4 regions of the Paenibacillus sp. LPE1-1-1.1 genome follow, and region 3 is predicted to be linked to each of the others. Evidence: riboswitches for the same ligand, from Rfam matches in the RefSeq annotation. Region 3 holds a riboswitch; each other region holds the start of a gene.
What was found. Region 3 has a riboswitch for cyclic di-AMP ahead of MRBLPE1_RS09660 (C40 family peptidase). Riboswitches for the same ligand answer to the same signal wherever they lie in the genome.
Positions count from the first base shown of each region.

Region 1 (4,575 bases), on a different contig from region 3:
GCTCCAGAGGTTGCAGCCAAATACGAGGCACAGCAAATAAAGATGATGAAGGCGGAGCTTCCGGAAAGCGGGAAGCGCACGAGAGGGAGGACTTAAACCGATGGGTTTGTTCGATTTGACAGGAAAAACGGCTGTCGTTACGGGTGCCGGCCGCGGCCTTGGCGCAGCGGTAGCGCTTGGCTTGGCGGAAGCAGGCGCTGATGTGGCGCTTGTTACCAATAGCACGCCTGCTGACAAAACAGCCGACGCTGTGCGGGCATTAGGACGCAAAGCCATTACCATTCAAGCCGATGTTTCAGATCGCTCTAAGCTGGCGGGCATCATTGACCGCACATTGGAAGAGCTGGGACGGATCGATATTTTGGTCAATAACGCAGGAATCATTCGCCGTACACCTGCAGCAGAGCACAGCTACGAGGATTGGCAGGCTGTGATCGATGTTAATTTGAACTCAGTTTTTGTGCTTTCCCAGCTTGCAGGCAAGCAAATGATCGAGCAGGGTTCAGGCAAAATTATTAATATCGCGTCCATGCTCTCCTATCAAGGCGGCATTAACGTTCCAGGCTACACGTCCAGCAAGCACGCGGTGGCAGGGCTTACCAAAGCGCTTGCAAGCGAATGGGCTGGTAAAGGATTGCAGGTAAACGCGATTGCTCCAGGCTATATGAGCACGGACAACACGGAAGCGCTACGCGAGGATCCGGTTCGCAGCGCCCAAATTTTGCAGCGCATTCCAGCTGGACGATGGGGCTCCTCCGAGGATTTGATTGGACCGGCTGTATTTTTAGCTTCCGCAGCCTCTGATTACATGAATGGCCATATTCTCGCCGTTGACGGCGGATGGTTGGTAAGGTAAGAACCGTAAGGCATTAAAAAACAAGAAGGCTCTCCCCATACGGCTGCGGCTGTAATAAGGAGGGCCTTTTCGTTGTCCGCAAATGCCGGCCCTTTCCATAAACCGCTGCACAATGCAAGAAAGCCCAGAACAAGACTGCGTGTTCTGGACTTTCTATGTGTACTAACCCTTTTACTAGTCCAAAGAGACGTAGGAGACAGAACGTTGACGCAAAACAGATTCTTCATGGTCGATGCTGTACGGGGGCGATTCGGCGGACTTGGCTAAGGCATGATTGACGGCTGTAACGAACAAGTCGAGAGCACGCCCATCCTGTTCCGTTTTGTCGTATTGATACTGGCTAAGAGGCGGAAGAGGAATGCGTCCGATAAAACTTTGCAGGAGATCGCTCCACCTGTCTAAGTCAACGGCCTCTTCTGTGTCGCTGGCAAAAAGCTCGCTCCAGCCAAAGCCTTGGCTGCTCGTTAATCGAAGACAAATACGGTGGCCTGCAGAATCGACGGCAAGTGCAGGAATGACAAAAAGCTCGATTCGGGTGACGGATAAATGAGGAGTCTGTTCCGTGAAATGATGCAGATGATTTGCACAGTTCGTCAACATAAATAAATCTCTCCTTTGTTCGCTTACGAGGTTAGCTGTCGGATTCGGGCTAGAGAGAATGCCCTACCAGGGTTACAAATCCCTGGATTCACCCCTTGCGAAACGATTGGAATCGTTCGCGATGGTTCCCCCGCTTTTTCATTCGAAAAATTCAGCGTGAATAATGTACTCTTCATTATAACCCTCATTTGCATATCTGTAAATCTTGTACATTTAATCAAGGAAAATGTGCGATAGGAAACGGGAACGCTTTAGCCATCAATCCTGTGTCGCAAAAAAAGGAATATCACGAAGCGGCCGTAGTCCTCCGCTTTCGTGATATTCCTTTTGTTCGAAACGTTCCCATTACGCTTCTTCTATTTCTATCCAGTCCTGCGACCACACTTGTATTTCACGGATGATCGGCTCAAGCGCCCGGCCCTTCTCCGTTAATGAATATTCTATGCGAACGGGTATTTCGGGATATACATGCCTGTCGACAATACCTTCGTTTTCTAAATCCTTGAATCGCTCCGACAACAGTCTGCCGCTGATCGGCAGCGCGGACTGGACGGCGCAGAACCGCTGCGGGCCGGACAGAAGCTGGAAAATGATCAGGCCGGTCCAACGCTTGCTAATAATGTCCATTCCCCTTTGGAAACGGGGACAAAGGTTAGATTGCTCCATGTGTATCACCTCTTTTATCTTCCATTTAGTATAACCTCAATATCTTATTTATACAAGCACACCTGAATAATGTTAATTACTTGACTATCCTTAGTTATAAATTTATAATTAGTTACAAATAGTAAGTGTATTTGAGGAGGCACCGCAGTGAAACCGTTATTTCTAGCACATGGATCACCGATGCTCGCTGTCGAGCAAAATGAATATAGCAAATTTCTTCAGCAAACGGGAGCAGGCCTGAAACCGGATGCGATCGTTATTTTTACGGCGCATTGGGAGACAGAGAGGGTTACCATCTCTTCTAAAGATGATGAATACGAAACGATTTACGATTTCTACGGATTTCCGGATGAGCTGTACCAAGTTAAATATCCAGCCAAAGGCTCCACAAAGGTAGCGGAGCTAGTTGGCCATCTGCTGAGCGAAAATCATATCCCGGTAGCATATGATACGTCAAGAGGACTCGACCATGGTTCGTGGACGATGCTGAAGCATATGTTTCCAAACGCGGATATCCCGGTCGTGCAGGTTTCCGTCAATCCTTATCGCACGGCGGAGGAGCAGTTCCGCATTGGCGAGGCGCTGCGCAGCTTGAGCGGCCAGAATATTTTGCTCATCGGAAGCGGCGTAACCGTTCATAATCTCCGTGCGGTGAAATGGGGGCAGAAAGAGCCGGAGAGCTGGGCAGTCGAATTTGACGAGTGGCTGATTGAAAAAATGAATAAGCATGATACAAATTCTTTATTTCAGTATGAAGACTTGGCCCCGCATGCTAAAATGGCAGTACCTCGCGCCGAGCATTTCGTTCCTTTATATATAGCACTTGGAAGCGGAAATCCTGGTGAAGCTCCCCAGGTCATCTACAGAAGCTATGAATTCGGGACATTGAGCTATTTATCTATGCAATTTTAATCCTATATAGAAGGTGAATCACTATGATTAAACCCCACATCGCAGCACTTATTAAAGATAAATTAAAACGCACGCAAGCCGGAAACGACGATATCTATGTCGTTGGCCCGGTCAAGCTTCCGGTCGAGCTGGACGGTGAAACCAAAACGTTTCATTGGTACAGCTGGCTCCGCAAGGAAGCGGGCGAGGAAAAGTCTCCCGAACAGCTGGTAGAGGATTTGAATCGCTTCTCGTATGCGGATCTCCAGCAATCGAGCGTTCTCGTCTACGGCGATTTCGAGAATAATGAAGACGCGCTGATCCGGATGCACAGCATTTGCCATACGGGAGATATCTTCGGAAGCGCAAGATGCGATTGCGGCTATCAATTGAAGCAATCGATGCGTATTATTACCGAGCATGGCACGGGGGCGCTGTTTTATTTGGCCAATCACGAGGGCCGCGGAATCGGGTTGTTCAGCAAAGCGATCGCGTATCTGCTGCAGGAGGATGGCCTCGATACGGTTGATGCCAATACGGAGCTTGGCTTCGCGGATGATTCGCGTGATTACAGCGACGCCATTGCCGTGCTTAAGCTGCTGCGCGAATTGCCGGTATCGATCATCACCAATAATCCGCGCAAAGTGGACGCGCTGCGCAAATCTGGGATGAACGTAGCGGGCAGAGTGCCGCTTTGGGGCAACGCTTCCGTTTATAACGAGAAATATATCCAAACGAAAATGAACCGATCGGGTCATTTTGGGCAAGAGCCGCATACCCTGGTTAAATAAGAAGTAGAAGAAAACTGTTCTAAGGTGCAAATGGCACCTTAGAACAGTTTTTTTGTTTTGAAAACATTTTAAGCTGCCGAATCGTCTATTAGGTATCTGATTGCAAATCGAAAGCAAGGAGTGGATGGATGAATGCGGATAAAGGATGGTCATACTAGATCTAATAAATGGCGTGTAAGAATGACGGGGCTTGCCGTTGCTGCATTAATAGCGGTGACGGGATGCAGCGTACAACAGCCGTCTGACCCGGGAAAACCGGATAACCAAGCGGTGAATGAGGGCGGGAACGAGCAAGGAACACAGGCCGACCAAAAGGCGATGATAACCGAGTTTCAGCTTGTGGCCAAAGAAGCTGCAGACGCATCGGATATTTTCGCGTTTATGGCTGAAAATATGGAAAAAGCAGATCAATCGACGGCAGATACGATGCTGCGCGGCCTGCATGACTATTATGATACGCACCTGGAAGCTGCGCAAACCGACTTTTTTGCCTCCAACGTGCAAGAGGTGCTGGCAGAGGAAGCATGGCCGATTACGAAAGAGAGCGCTGATGCCATTAAAGATGAAAAGGTGCTTGCCCTTGTGCAAAAAGCTCATGCCGGCGGTTATAAATTAGAAACGGTAGAGGGAACGATCTATCCCATCGTTGACTACAGCAAGCAACTGCAATTCAGCAAATGGCTGTCAGGGCAGATGAATGCTTATGTTCAGATAATGGCTGAAGAATCGAATACGGCAGCCGCCAAGGACGGCGGACTCGTCATCACATGG
Region 1 covers NZ_JBEGHY010000001.1:1,855,938-1,860,512, reverse strand. Annotated here, with positions in the region: gene MRBLPE1_RS08095 (DeoR/GlpR family DNA-binding transcription regulator) at 1-96, shown strand, start outside; gene kduD (2-dehydro-3-deoxy-D-gluconate 5-dehydrogenase KduD) at 101-856, shown strand; gene MRBLPE1_RS08085 (hypothetical protein) at 1,031-1,456, opposite strand; cyclic di-AMP (ydaO/yuaA leader) riboswitch at 1,462-1,623, opposite strand; gene MRBLPE1_RS08080 (winged helix-turn-helix transcriptional regulator) at 1,802-2,122, opposite strand; gene MRBLPE1_RS08075 (dioxygenase) at 2,270-3,034, shown strand; gene MRBLPE1_RS08070 (GTP cyclohydrolase II) at 3,058-3,804, shown strand; gene MRBLPE1_RS08065 (hypothetical protein) at 3,937-4,575, shown strand, end outside.
Region 1: another riboswitch for cyclic di-AMP. It lies ahead of MRBLPE1_RS08085 (hypothetical protein); the one in region 3 lies ahead of MRBLPE1_RS09660 (C40 family peptidase).

Region 2 (4,575 bases), on a different contig from region 3:
CATCGATTACCCGCAAGGGGTGGATGCAACGAATTCCGGCTATAATCTGCAAATGGGATGGATGTTCGGGAATCAGTCCCTGTCCCACATTTGGAACGGGGATGACCCGGAGCTGTGGAATCAGCTGGCGGATTTTAACAGAAACGCTATTAAATCGAAAGCGCTGGGCTTCACCTTTAATGCCGACGCCGTCAAAACGGAAATCGCGGCGGTGACGAACGTTCAGAATCAATATAAAATTGCTTTGGAAACAGGAACCGTCGATCCCGCGGCTAAGCTGCCTGAATTTATTAAACAGCAAAAAACAGCGGGTATTGACAAGATCATCGCAGAGAAGCAAAAACAGCTGGACGAATGGGCTGCAGCTAACAAGAAGTAAAGGAACGACTGACCCCTTGTTATGACGTAGAGTCATAACAGGGGATTTTTCATGATTTGTACCGGCAGGATGAATAAGTTTCCTTTAAATTATTGATATTAAAGAAGTTAATCAATCAATAACAAAGGAGACTTAACATGCAGCAGCAAACGCAAAGCAACACAAATTTACAAGGTACAGGTATGCAGGCATTCAATCATGGAGGTCACGAGCTCTTTGATATGCATGAAGTATTGTCCTGTTCAATCGGCATGTTGGATCAATTTATGATCTTTAGGCAGTATGTACAAGATGTCGAATTGCTGGACATATTGGATCGTCAATACAACTTTGCCCTTTCCCAATACAATCTGACAGCGGAATGTTTTGCCACAGGCCAAAAGCCAAGCCAAGAAACGTCAACGTATATGATTAAAGAAATAATCGAGCCCCTCTACGGTTTACAAGCGACTCAGCCGAAAAAGCCCAATCAATCACTGGCGGATGTAAAAGACGCAGGCATCAGCGGATATATGATTGGACTAGTGAAATCCCATGCTTCACTCTTGGCAATGGCCGCGGTTGAAGTTACGAATCCAGTCGTACGCCGGGTGTTGGCTTCGCAAGTGCAAAACTTTGTTGAAATGGCCTATGAATTATTTATGTATCAAAATAAACGTGCCTATTACCAAGTGCCGCAATTGGCAGCCAATGATATGCAAATTATGATTAACGCGTTCGTACCGGCAAACGGAATGCCGCAAATGCCGGCAAATACGGTCCATTAAATGGGCATATAAGAAAAGGCCGCCCTTTGGCGGCCTTTTTTTAATCCCGGGATGAACTAAAGCCGGTTGAATCGGTACTCATAATTGTTTTTGCATAACTGCAGAAGGTCATATTTTAACCCCCGCTTGGGCTCGGTGAGGATAAACTGCTTTTCTCCTCTTTTTTTTAAGGATGCATATACCTTTTTTCGGTCGCAGATGCGACTCGCTATGATTTCATCAGGCTTCGCCTCGGCATATCTGGTGATCATAAATTGGTCGCCGGCAGCAGCATCGTTCGGTTTTTCGAGCTCAAACATCTGAAAGTCGCTAAGCATGCCTGCTTGGACTTTTGCAACCAGCGCATGGGAGCTGCCGAAGTAGATGACATCCTGATCGATAACGGCTTCCCTGTCTACAATTTGTTTGTCTGCTGCTTGCTCCAAATTTCGGATACTGATGAGCATTTGCTGTGCTTTTTCAAATTCCATTTTTGACGCATAAGTCTCCATCCGGTCATACAACGTTTCAATCAGGCCTTTGCCTCGATGGGCGAGCAGCTCCGAGGCTTGGCGAACGTTATTCAAATAACTCTGCTTCGATATTTTGCCTTCGCACACGCCGCTGCATTTCCCGATATGGTAAAGCAGGCAGACTTGCTTGGGCATGGTTTTACAGGTTCGAAGACCGTAATGCTCCGTTACAAATTCAAGCAGCGCATCACGGAACCGGGCGTTTTTGAAGGGACCCAAACGGTGCATTTCCTCTGGTTCAGCGATTTTCCGATGACGGCTGCGGTTCCGGTAATACACATCCAATCGCGGAAGCTCGTCAGCTGTCAGCTGCAGATAGGCATAACCGCTGTTATCTTTTTTTAATGCCCGGTTAAAGGGAGGTTTATGGATTTTTATCAAATTATTTTCGAGGAGCAAGCTCTCCGCTTCATTATTGACAAGCACGACTTCAATGGACGCTATTTCCTGTACGAGCTGCTTGATTCTGCGATGGGTATGGTTTTTCGTAAAGTAGGAACGCAGCCGACTTCGCAGGTTTTTGGATTTTCCGACGTAAAGGATGCTGCCTTCTTCATTTTTCATCAGATAGCAGCCGGGGCTTGACGGGTATTCAGCTGCTTTGAACAAGAATGGCATCCAGCATCATCCTCCTTATCAAAATGGTATTTAAATATTTCATCCGACACTATTCGACATCCGTGTGAATAATTCCTTGTTTTGATAATAGGAGAAATAGACGAAGCAAAGAGGAGGCAGCCCTCAGCAAAGGGCCGTCTCCTCTTGATGTGATGAAAAAGCTTATCCTTATTCGGATGGGTTAGGCTTGGCTTACGGCTGCCTCGGTGGTAATCATCCAGCGTATGCCGAATTTGTCTTCGATTTGTCCGAATAGAGAGCCCCAGAAAGCAGGCTCCAAAGGCTGATGGATTTGACCGCCGACCGCTAATTGATTAAAGGCTTGCCGTGCTTCTTCTTCCGAAGCGAATTCAAGGTTCAAATGAACGGCGTTACCGCTCTGGACAGGTTCAAACACGGAGTCTGACATAAAGAAATTGACGCCTGCGGCATTGAAACAGAGGTGAATGATTTTGTCTTTGAGCTCCTCACGTGCGTCGGGAAGCTGGCCATGCGTCATAATGGAATTGATTTCTCCTCCAAGTGCCTGCATGTAAAATTCGGATTGTGCTCTTGCGTCCTCGGAAATGATGTAGGTCGTGTATTTTGCCATTCTAAAACATCCTCTCTTATTGGGTTGTAACGATAATCCAATCGTAACATATAAAACGTGATGCAGTTTCTTATGGATTGCTATGATTCACCAATGATTTTCTCATAATCCAAAGAGATCGTAAGCATACAAACGATATGCAAAGAATGCATAGGATGTAATCGGTTAAATGATTCCGCATGACTCGAAATTTAATCAATTTAGACCTTTATGATTGTTTACAATGCCGGAGGAGAGGAGTAAGATTCAAAACGTAATCTATTGCCGTATTATTTCATGTAATATCCTTAATCGCTGAGTTCTGAAAAAGAAGCGGGGGAACCATCGAGCAAGATCATGCGATCTTGTCTCAGGGGTGAATCACTTGGCCATGCCAAGCGTAGGGCGACTTTTGCGCCCGAATCCGTCAGCTAACCTCGTAAGCGTCCAAAAGAGGAATTTATCACGAACGAACCGAGCTATTTGGGTAAAGCCGTGGGAAAGTCCTTACTTTCCTGCGGCTTTTTTTTGTGTTCCATGCGGCAGTTAGCTTGTTATTTTATTTCATGGGTTGGAAAAGGGGAAGTTATGATGGTCAGCAGATTTAAACGGTTGTTAATCGGTCGTCCGATGAAAAGCTCGGAAATTGAAGGCGAAAAGCTTAGCAAGCTTAAGGCGCTTGCCGTGTTATCATCCGATGCTTTATCTTCGGTCGCATACGGGACGGAGCAAATTTTAATTGTGCTGATGGTTGCCGGCTTTACGGCGGTTTGGTACTCTATTCCGATCTCCATCGCTGTACTCGGTCTTTTATTGGTGCTGATTTTATCATATCGCCAAACGATTTTCTCTTACCCTACCGGCGGCGGCGCTTATATTGTCGCGAAGGATAATCTCGGCGTTTCTACAGGTTTGTTAGCAGGCGGCTCGCTGCTTGTCGATTATATTCTGACGGTTGCGGTCAGCACTTCCGCGGGTACGGATGCCATTACGTCCGCTTTTCCGTCGCTGCATGATCACCGGGTCCTTATCGCATTAGTGATGATCGCGCTTCTGACCCTTATTAATTTGCGGGGAATCACGGAGTCGGCTTCCGTGCTGGCCATGCCGGTCTACTTGTTTGTGATTGCTATCTTTATCCTGATTATATCCGGTATAATCAAATATTTGGCAGGCGGCGTACCGGGAGCAGCGCCTGAGATGGGTGCCGCGGTTTCGAACATAAGCTTATTCCTTTTATTGAAGGCTTTCAGCTCAGGCTGCTCGGCGCTTACGGGCGTAGAGGCGATGTCCAATGCGATTCCGAACTTTAAGCAGCCGGCCGAGCGCAATGCGGCAGCTACGCTAATCATGATGGGGACGATTCTAGGCGCAATGTTTATCGGCATAAGCCTCCTTGCTTATTGGTACGGTATTATACCGAATGAGAAAGAAACCGTGGTATCGCAAATTGCGAATGCGACATTTGGCAGAGGCGTCATTTATTATGTGATTCAAGGCGTAACGGCGCTCATTTTATTTCTGGCGGCCAATACGGCTTATGCGGCATTTCCGCTGCTTGCCTTCATGCTGGCGAAAGATAAATATATGCCGAATATGTTCATGGCGCGGGGCGACCGTTTGGGCTTTTCTAACGGCATCATTATTCTGGGCGTTTTATCCGCGTTATTGGTTATCGCCTTTCACGGCAATACCGAAAATTTAATTCCGCTATATGCAGTGGGGGTA
Region 2 covers NZ_JBEGHY010000001.1:763,187-767,761, reverse strand. Annotated here, with positions in the region: gene MRBLPE1_RS03630 (ABC transporter substrate-binding protein) at 1-379, shown strand, start outside; gene MRBLPE1_RS03625 (spore coat protein) at 517-1,146, shown strand; gene MRBLPE1_RS03620 (GIY-YIG nuclease family protein) at 1,203-2,276, opposite strand; gene MRBLPE1_RS03615 (VOC family protein) at 2,458-2,868, opposite strand; cyclic di-AMP (ydaO/yuaA leader) riboswitch at 3,151-3,308, shown strand; gene MRBLPE1_RS03610 (APC family permease) at 3,439-4,575, shown strand, end outside.
Region 2: another riboswitch for cyclic di-AMP. It lies ahead of MRBLPE1_RS03610 (APC family permease); the one in region 3 lies ahead of MRBLPE1_RS09660 (C40 family peptidase).

Region 3 (4,575 bases):
GGGTATGGAAATGAGCTTCTCTAACTATCTGCCTTCCATTCTTATCGTTCGCTCGGGGGTAGACGAGCCCAGCGCTGCAGCTGCCCTCAGCTTATTTTGGGGAACGATGGTGCTCGGCCGTCTGTTTGCAGGCGTGCTTGCCGATCGAATGGGCTATTCCCGCTACTTGTTCATTGCAACGGCCGGAGCTTCCGTTATATTCGTTTTGATGGCTGTTATGGGGCAGCTCAGCTGGATGCTCGCTCTTGTTGCTCTCAGCGGACTTTTCTTCTCGGGTATCTTCGGAATTGCTCTCGTATATGCCAATGAGCTTATTCCGGGAATGACCGAAAGAACCACGAGCCTGCTTGTGGCATGCGGCGGTCTTGGGGGGGCGATATTCCCGCGGGTAACCGGCTGGTTTATGGATCGGTACAATGTGCAGTCAACCTTATGGTATGTGAGCGCCCTCGTTATATTAATGCTGCTTCTGCTGGCGGTTATGCTGGTTTTGGGCAGAAAACAGACGCAGGGAATGCGTTCAAAAGCTTAAAACCGTTAAAGCGGTAGCCGTTTACGCTTGCATTCGAAAAAAAAACCTCCGCATTTGCTGTTTCAAAGCCAATGCGGAGGTTTATTTGTTAGTAATCAGACGAAATATGGAAAAGGCTTGTCCAACTCTGGGATGGGAGGCGGCTAATTCAGTATCGCTTTGTATACTTCAATAGCGCGCGCACGCGAAGCCTTTAAATCGACGATGGCTCCGCCTTGGGGCAGATGGATTTCCTTATCGGACAAATGCTCCAAATGAGGAAGCCAACGCCGGATATAGCTTCCGCTCGGATCATGCGTTCGCGATTGCAACGCCGGATTCATAATGCGGAAATAGGGCGCAGCGTCATATCCAAGAGACGAGCACCACAACCAGCCGCCTCGGTTAAGCGTATTGTCATAATCGCTCAAGTGGAGGCGGAAATATTGTTCCCCCCGCGTAAAAGGACATAACAGATTTTTCGTTAAGAACATGGCCGTTACCATACGTAAACGGTTAGGCAGCTCACCCGTGCGGTTGAGCTGCGTCATGGCCGCATCAATGATTGGGATGCCCGTGGCGGCCGAAGCCCATGCTTCGAAATTCGTATCCGAGAGCGGAGACAAATCAGCAAGGTGCTCATAACGGAAAAAATCATCATGATACATCGCTTGATACAAATAAAAATCACGCCAGGCGAGCTGGCGAACCCAGGTCTCCGATCCGGGCAGCCCCTGCGTAAACTCGTAAGCTTGACGGGCCGAGATGGCGCCTGTATTTAGGAATCGAGCGAGACCGCTTGTATGCTCCGATGCGTAAGCGTCGCGCCCTTCTGCATAGGAAGCAAGGCGCTCGCGTACGAATCGGTCCAGCCTTGCGACCGACTTAGGCGCACCTTCGACATTCGTGCCGCCGAGCGCGCAAGAAACGGACTCTGGCAGCGCGAACGCAAGAGCGACTTTGCTGTCAATTTGGCGAAGGGTAGCTAGCTCTAATATCGTCGTGTCACTTGCACTGCTGTAGCATTCCCGCATAAAGCTGCTCCACATGCGGTAAAAGGGCGTAAATACCTTATACGGCTCGGAGCGCCGCGCAAATGCAGGAAATGCTTCCAAGTCGGCAAGCGGTGCGTCTGCTATCGACAGCCAGTGACGGCCAAAACGGCGAGTCATTTGCTGCAGTCGCTCATCCCGTTGGCGGGAGTAAGGCGTGTAGTCCGAATGGACGATAACCTCGTCAATCGGATGAGCCTGCAGAAGAGCCTCGGTAATGAGTGCGGGATCACCATACAGTACATGCAGCTCCTTTCCTGCATTGGAGTAGCTGTGCAGCAAGGATGCGGCTTGCGCCATAAAGTTTCTGCCGCTGTGACTGGTCAATCGGCCTTCGCCGATAAGAACGGGATCTATGATAAGCAAATGAATGCCTTGCGTATCTTTTTTTCTCAAATAGTCAAAGGCTCGCATATCTGCCGTGCGCAAATCCTTGCGATGAATAAACAAATACATCAGGCATGGCTCCTTCTCCAAAAGCGGCTAACCCTACGCCGCAATTTGCTTGAAATGAAACAGCAAAGCCGCAAGTCATTTGTCGTCAGAGGACAAAAAACTGCGGCTTTGCTGGATGAGTCTACCCGTGCAACCCTCTTAGCGAGGGATTAGGTTACTCTATTGGGCGTCGGCATACGTTTGGAAAGAATCCGCATCCATGACACGACGTGCAGTCACATAACGGTTTTCATAGTAGGATGAGTTAAGTTTGTCTGTTACAACGCCTCTGCTAGTGGAAGCGTGGGCAAACTTTCCATCTCCAATGTAAATGCCAACATGGGATACGGCGCTGTTGTTGCCGCCGGCTGTGTCGAAGAACACAAGATCTCCCGGAATTAGGTCGGATTTAGCGACCTTCGTGCCTGCTTTTGCTTGCGAACCGGAAGTGCGCGGAAGATCGATGCCCATTTTTTCGAACACATAGCCCGTAAAGCCGGAGCAATCAAACCCTCTCGACGATGTTCCGCCGCTTTTGTACGGAGTACCAATGACATCATTGATGAATCCGTTTAATTTCGAGTCCGCGAAAGCGCTTCCCGCCTGAAAAGCGAGTACGAGAACGAGACCCAAGAGTATTGCGGTAACCTTTTTCAATTGTGAAACTCCTTCCAATGCCGACGAGGTTAGCTGTGGGGTTCGGTTGAAGGTTCCCTATGATTCCTCAGGCGCTGCCAATTAATCAGACGTCGGAATCAATTCACCCAGAGTGGTTCCCCCGTTTCCCGATAGGGAATTAGGCCGTTTTTTATTGCTCTTGAGAATTATTCGATTATTTTCATTGATCTCCTGCCTTTAGTTGCAATTTCTAATAATTCTCATGTAACCTTTTGCCATTTTGATGCGTTTAACCGTTCTTTGTGTAAAATAAATGCAGATAGTAGTTCTTTCTGACCAAAAGTGATGACTCAATTTCATTAATTATGTGACTTTTGTGTAAAATATACCGATTTATCCTTGAGAAGCCGGGTCGATCGGGCTAGTCTAAAGTCCCCTAAACGGCGGTAGTTCGCCGTTTATTCGCATTAGATTAAAAAAATCTCATCTCGTTCAGCGCGGTGCAGCAAAGCAACGGCTTAGTTGGACAAGGAACGACTTCTATGTCGTTATAAAATGAAAAAGAGCCATTCCTGGGAACGGCCCTTTTCCAAAATAAGTCATCTTGATTATTTGGCGGTAATGATTTTCTCGGAAATAAGCTGAGGATCGCCGTTCTTCTGTTCCATCCAAAAACGCAGCTTGTATTTGCCTGCGTATTTAAAGTCATAGGAGACAAGCTTCGAACTGAACCAGAAAGTATCCTTCTCAACGAATTCCTTAAAATCGTCATCCGACTGACTGCGTCGGTCAATGGTGGTTTCTTTATCGTTAGGGTCAACCAGCGTGACCTTGAATTCCGTGATCGCGACGTTTAAGTTATCGATTTGCGCTTGCACCAAAAACTTCTGAACGCTGCCTTTTTCAACCTGCCCGAACATCGTTCTTTTCTCATTCATCAGAAACATATGGACATTAGGCTTCTGGATGAGAAGCTTCTTCTCGCTGCCCTTCCACTGGATAAAAGCTTGCAAGGAATCGCTTAAGGAGCGGATATTGATGTACACCTTATCATCTACGAGCAGACCGTCTTCTGCGGTTTGCTTATTATTGTAAACCAACGTAACTTTCTGCAATAATTTGTCTGCTGCAACGATTGAACCGCCAGTTAAGAGCAATGCCATCGATATAATAATCAGTTTTTTACGCATCATTTGCGTGTATCCCCCATTGTTCAAGTTCTCTTAACTATTTATACAAAAATGCCATCATTTAGTTGCGCTCGTCTGCAAAATAAAAAAAGCCTTCGTTTCCGCAGTCGTTGCGGGCCGAAGGCTTTTGGTTACTGCAGAGGCTTGGTTTGCAGGCAATCGTACTGCGCGGCAATCGTCCATACCTTCATGAGTGTGCGAATGAGATGATAGCCTTGATGCAGGATAAGCGCGAACAGCCCCGCCCATAACATGGATAAACTCGTGACTGCGAGTCCCGCAGCAGCGCCAATCCCCCACATAACCAATGACAGGGCGCCGTAGGAAATAAAGTTTCGGAGCGCCCGCCAGAGGGACCGGAATACCCCTTCGCCTGAAGCGGCGCCGAACTGCATGGCAAGGAACAACAGATGGAGCAGTGTGCCCCAAAGCAGCCAGAGCGCGGCTCCCGGAAGCACCGCTTGCAGCAGCTCCGGTACGGAGCCGCTCTCCAGCAGGGCGTCAAGCGAGCGCGGCAGCAAATACCAAGCGGGAGCAAGCGACAGGACGGCCTCGATCCAGTATAGAAGCACTACCGGTTTCCACGCTTTGCGGATACCCTCCAGAAAACGGGTCCCCCCGTCGGAGCGGGCTTGGTTCAACGAGTAGAACAGCCCGGCATTAAACAAGGGCGTGAGCAGCATCCGTGCAACGAGAAGGGCTCCGAATGTCCAAACGTACGGCGAGATGATATCGGTCTTGAACAGCTGGAACTGCGCTTCGGTCAGGA
Region 3 covers NZ_JBEGHY010000002.1:41,887-46,461, reverse strand. Annotated here, with positions in the region: gene MRBLPE1_RS09670 (MFS transporter) at 1-532, shown strand, start outside; gene MRBLPE1_RS09665 (cryptochrome/photolyase family protein) at 676-2,019, opposite strand; gene MRBLPE1_RS09660 (C40 family peptidase) at 2,179-2,655, opposite strand; cyclic di-AMP (ydaO/yuaA leader) riboswitch at 2,659-2,811, opposite strand; gene MRBLPE1_RS09655 (hypothetical protein) at 3,225-3,809, opposite strand; gene MRBLPE1_RS09650 (hypothetical protein) at 3,938-4,575, opposite strand, start outside.

Region 4 (4,575 bases), on a different contig from region 3:
AGTCAATGCCGCCAAAATCTTGGCCGTTAATATCGTGGTTCGCGTTACAGGCTTTGTCATAAGAAAATCCGCCGTTTTGTCTCGTATTTCCTTGGAAATGATGGACGTACCTATATTCATTCCTTGAATGGCCCCGCAAAGTGACAAATAGAGAAAGATATAAGAATAGAAGCCCAGCACCGAACCAAGGTTCTCCACTTCAAGACCGATCGCTTTCCGAACAGCCTCCGGATAACCTTCCAATAGCTTTTTAAAAGAATCGATATCTCCTGCAATAGAAGGATACATGGACATGAACAAGACGAGCAGGGCTACCAATGAAACGGACCAAATCAACGTTGATTTTTTATAAAAGTTTAATTCATGGAGAAAAATATTCATCGCTGGTCAGACCTCCTTTTCGTAGTAGTGCATAAAGATCTCCTCGAGGTCCGGTTCTTCAATCCATAGGTTTGCGATTTCGACGTCGGCTATCTTTTTCATGACGGTATTAATATCGCCTCTGAATAAGAAGCTTACCGAATGATCCGCCACGTTAAGATTATCCACGCCGGCTATGTTGAAGAAATCCTGCTCCGCTGTTTTCTTCGTTTCGATTTTGAATTTTTTATAATTGTTTTCTTTTAACGTGCTGATCTTTTCGACCGTGACGATTTTGCCTTCCTTTATGATGGCGACCCGATCGCACAAACGCTGAACCTCGCTCAAAATATGGGATGAAAACAAGATGGTGGCTCCCTTTTTATTCTCTTCCAAAAGCAGATCGAAGAATCTTTGCTGCATTAACGGATCAAGGCCGCTGGTCGGTTCATCGAGTATGATTAATTTAGGTTCATGCAGCAGTCCTTGGACAATCCCTACTTTCTTTTTGTTGCCGAGCGATAAGTCGTCGATTTTCTTCTTTAAATCAAGATCCATGATCTCTGCCAGTTCTTTGATTCTTTTGCTGCAATCCTTTTTGTAAAAGCTTGCCGAGTATTTTAAGAGGTCGATCACCTTCATATTGTCATAATAGAAAACCTCCGAAGGCAAATAACCTACTTGCTTGGCAATTTCGGGTGCAAACTCGATGCAGTCCTTGCCGAAGATTTCGGCCTTGCCGCTTGTCGGGTAAATCAGGGACAATAAAGTTCTGATCGTCGTCGATTTCCCAGCTCCGTTCGGACCGATAAACCCGAAAATTTCACCTTCTTCTACATGAAAGCTGACATTTGTGATTCCTCTTGCATTCCCGTAGGTTTTGGTCAAGTTGCTGATTTTTAAGACATCCATGGTAAAACCTCCTCGTAGTATGATCGGGTAAGGAGAAAGCAGTGGTTTTTAGAATAAAGATACGTAAGCGACAGCTCTTTCTAGAAGAACGGATTCTTCAGATTGGTACTCTAGGCAATTAGGAGAGGTTGGCTGAATGCCTATTCGCTTAGCTGATAATTGTTTGCCTTAGTCGGCTTGCCGTCAATAGTAAACCTGCAGCCATCTTTTGTAAAACAAAGGTTTATGGGGATTTGACGCCATATCGTCATTTACGAAGTAATACGATTATTTCATGTGTTAAAAAAGGTTTATTCTTCGAAAATCACGCTGATTCTCACTCATTCTCTTATTTAAAGAAATCAGATGATTTGATTAATATTTCAGTATATAGGCCTTTGTCATTATTTTTGAAAACCAGAGATAAACGTAGAAATAGTGAGGTAAACCGAGATAGGAATTAATGAAAGCGTTAACATAACTCTTTATTGTCTGTAATAACTTGATTTGGCCTGTACGGCCTCTTTACAGCAGGTGTAGCGAGGAGTAAGATTCGATACAGGAATTACAAATTAGTGCAATTGACTGATCGCTGAGTTTCCGTGAATGCGGAAAACGGGGGAACCAAATGTTAGGCAGTGCGCATGTTCGATGTGAGAGTCGGATGGTTGCATTGCAGGGGTGAATCATTGATCTGGCACCATGGATGCCGGACAAAGTAGGGCGACTCTCACCGCCCGAATCCGTCAGCTAACCTCGTAAGCGTGGATTGAGAGAGGAATGATGAAGCTTGTGATCGATTAATTTCGACCGCAGAGCCATTTGCCTCTGCGGTTTTTTGCTGTCCAAAACAGGGGCAGCTGGTAAGAAAGGATCTAAAACGCTGAGTCCTGCAGCAGCAGGAGCGGGGGAACCAACGAGCGTTCGTGTGCAAATACGAATCGTCTCACGGGGTGAATCACTTGGTCTTTGCCAAGCGTAGGGCGACTCTCACGCCCGAATCCGACAGCTAACCACGTAAGCGTACTCGGGAGAGGCAACAACCATCGCGCTGCCTGCGGCTTTTTAGTGCAAAACGAGCTTTACCGTCAAATTTCGGTCTAAGCCGTTTTTGCCTGCTGCGGGTCAAGAAGCCGCGGGGAAAGTTCCTCTTTTCCTAAGGCTTCTTTTTTGTTGCCTTTTTTTCAAAATTTGGAGGCGAACCACTTTGGAAAATGAGCATATTATTGTCGCCGGCCTAAGCGAATCCGGCAAATCATTCATAAAAATTTTGGAGTTTTACGAGCTGCCTTTTATGGTGCTGACCAACAGTAAGCAAGAGGAGAGGCAACTCCGAAGCCAAGGATTTTTTAATGTGCACTACATTAATACGAATAACAGAAAAAGTTGGAATATTCCGTTTGTATTCATTCGCGAGGTTTATATTTTTGAGAGCAGTTTCGCGCTGAGCTGCCGTTTTGTACAGTGCTGTAGGGCCTGGACGTCGAAGTCCATTTATGTGATTACGCAGCAATGGAATCCGCGGGCCATTTACAAAGGTCTTGGAGCGGATCATATCGTGTATTCACAAAACGGCGAGGTTGGTTTTTTATTAAACAGAAGCAGGAAACCTCATAATAATTGATTGAGGGAGGTTCTTACCTGTGTTTCATTTTATTTTTAGGGTAATTTAAAGTACAGGTAATTTAAAAACAAAAAATGTGGAGTGAAACTGATGCTTTCTTTAAAAAGATTTTTAATCGGTCGACCTTTAAAATCAAATGAATTAGGCGAGCAGAAACTTAATAAAACGAAAGCTCTTGCCATTCTTTCTTCAGATGCTTTATCTTCAGTGGCCTATGGTCCTGAGCAAATTTTGATCGTTTTAATTACAGTTAGTGCCGCAGCGTTTTGGTATTCGGTACCAATCGCAATTGGAGTATTAATTTTATTATTAGCACTTATTTTATCTTATAGGCAAATTATCTTTGCATATCCGCATGGCGGTGGCGCATATGTGGTGTCCAAAGAAAATCTAGGCAAGTACCCCGGGTTAGTAGCCGGAGGCTCCTTGTTGGTTGATTATATTTTAACCGTGGCAGTTAGCGTATCCGCCGGAACGGACGCTATAACTTCCGCTTTTCCTAGCTTGCATGAACATACGGTTATCATTGCTGTGATATTTGTCATTTTCATAACCATCCTGAACTTACGGGGGGTAACCGAGTCCGCTTCTATTTTAGCTTATCCGGTCTATTTGTTTGTTTTGGCATTGTTCATTCTAATAGGAGCAGGCCTATACAACATAATAACCGGTCATGTTTCTCCCGAATTACATTCTTCAATCGGTACACCAGTAGCAGGTATAAGCTTATTTTTGCTCTTAAAAGCATTTGCTTCAGGCAGTTCTGCATTAACAGGAGTAGAGGCCATTTCGAATGCCATCCCGAACTTTAAAAGCCCATCTCCTAATAACGCTGCTAAAACATTAATGGCGATGGGAATCTTGCTTGCTTTGTTATTTTCGGGAATCGTTTATTTAGCTTATTATTACGGGATAACACCTAACCTCGAGGTAACCGTAGTCTCCCAAATCGCCGAACAGACCTTTGGGCGAAATTTTATGTACTTCTTCATTCAAGGAACAACGGCGTTGATTCTTATCCTAGCCGCTAACACGGGATATTCGGCTTTTCCTTTGCTTGCCGTAAATCTTGCCAATGATAAGTTCATACCTAGGATGTTTACGGTTAGAGGGGACCGGCTTGGCTATTCCAACGGCATTATCATGCTAGGTATTTTGTCCATCATCTTAATTATTGTGTTTAAAGCTCAAACCGAACACTTAATCCCGCTTTATGCTGTCGGTGTTTTTATTCCCTTTACTCTGTCGCAGACTGGAATGATCATAAAATGGATTCGTCAAAAGCCCAAAGGATGGATTTCAAAGCTGATCATTAACGCAACAGGGGCTCTTATTAGCTTTATCGTCACCATCATGTTTTTCTTAACAAAATTCGTTCAAGTTTGGCCGGTCTTAGTATTTTTACCCCTAATCATTTATTCCTTTCATCGAATTAGAAAGCATTATGAAGCGGTAGCCGACCAATTAAGAACTACAACTTGTGAGCCAGCTGTTCCGATTGAGGGGAATATAATCATTCTTCCTGTAGCAGGTATGACACATGTAGTGGAGAATTCGTTAAACTATGCCAAATCGCTCTCAGCCCACCAGATCATTGCGGTTCACATTCCATTTGAAAGAGAAGATGAAGCGACGTTTGAAGAAAAATGGAGCAAGTGGCAACCTGACGTGAGACTGGTAACTCTTCATTCTCCTTATAG
Region 4 covers NZ_JBEGHY010000012.1:627,436-632,010, forward strand. Annotated here, with positions in the region: gene MRBLPE1_RS13315 (ABC transporter permease subunit) at 1-381, opposite strand, end outside; gene MRBLPE1_RS13320 (ABC transporter ATP-binding protein) at 388-1,272, opposite strand; cyclic di-AMP (ydaO/yuaA leader) riboswitch at 1,832-2,032, shown strand; cyclic di-AMP (ydaO/yuaA leader) riboswitch at 2,123-2,290, shown strand; gene MRBLPE1_RS13325 (hypothetical protein) at 2,459-2,875, shown strand; gene MRBLPE1_RS13330 (APC family permease) at 2,963-4,575, shown strand, end outside.
Region 4: another riboswitch for cyclic di-AMP. It lies ahead of MRBLPE1_RS13325 (hypothetical protein); the one in region 3 lies ahead of MRBLPE1_RS09660 (C40 family peptidase).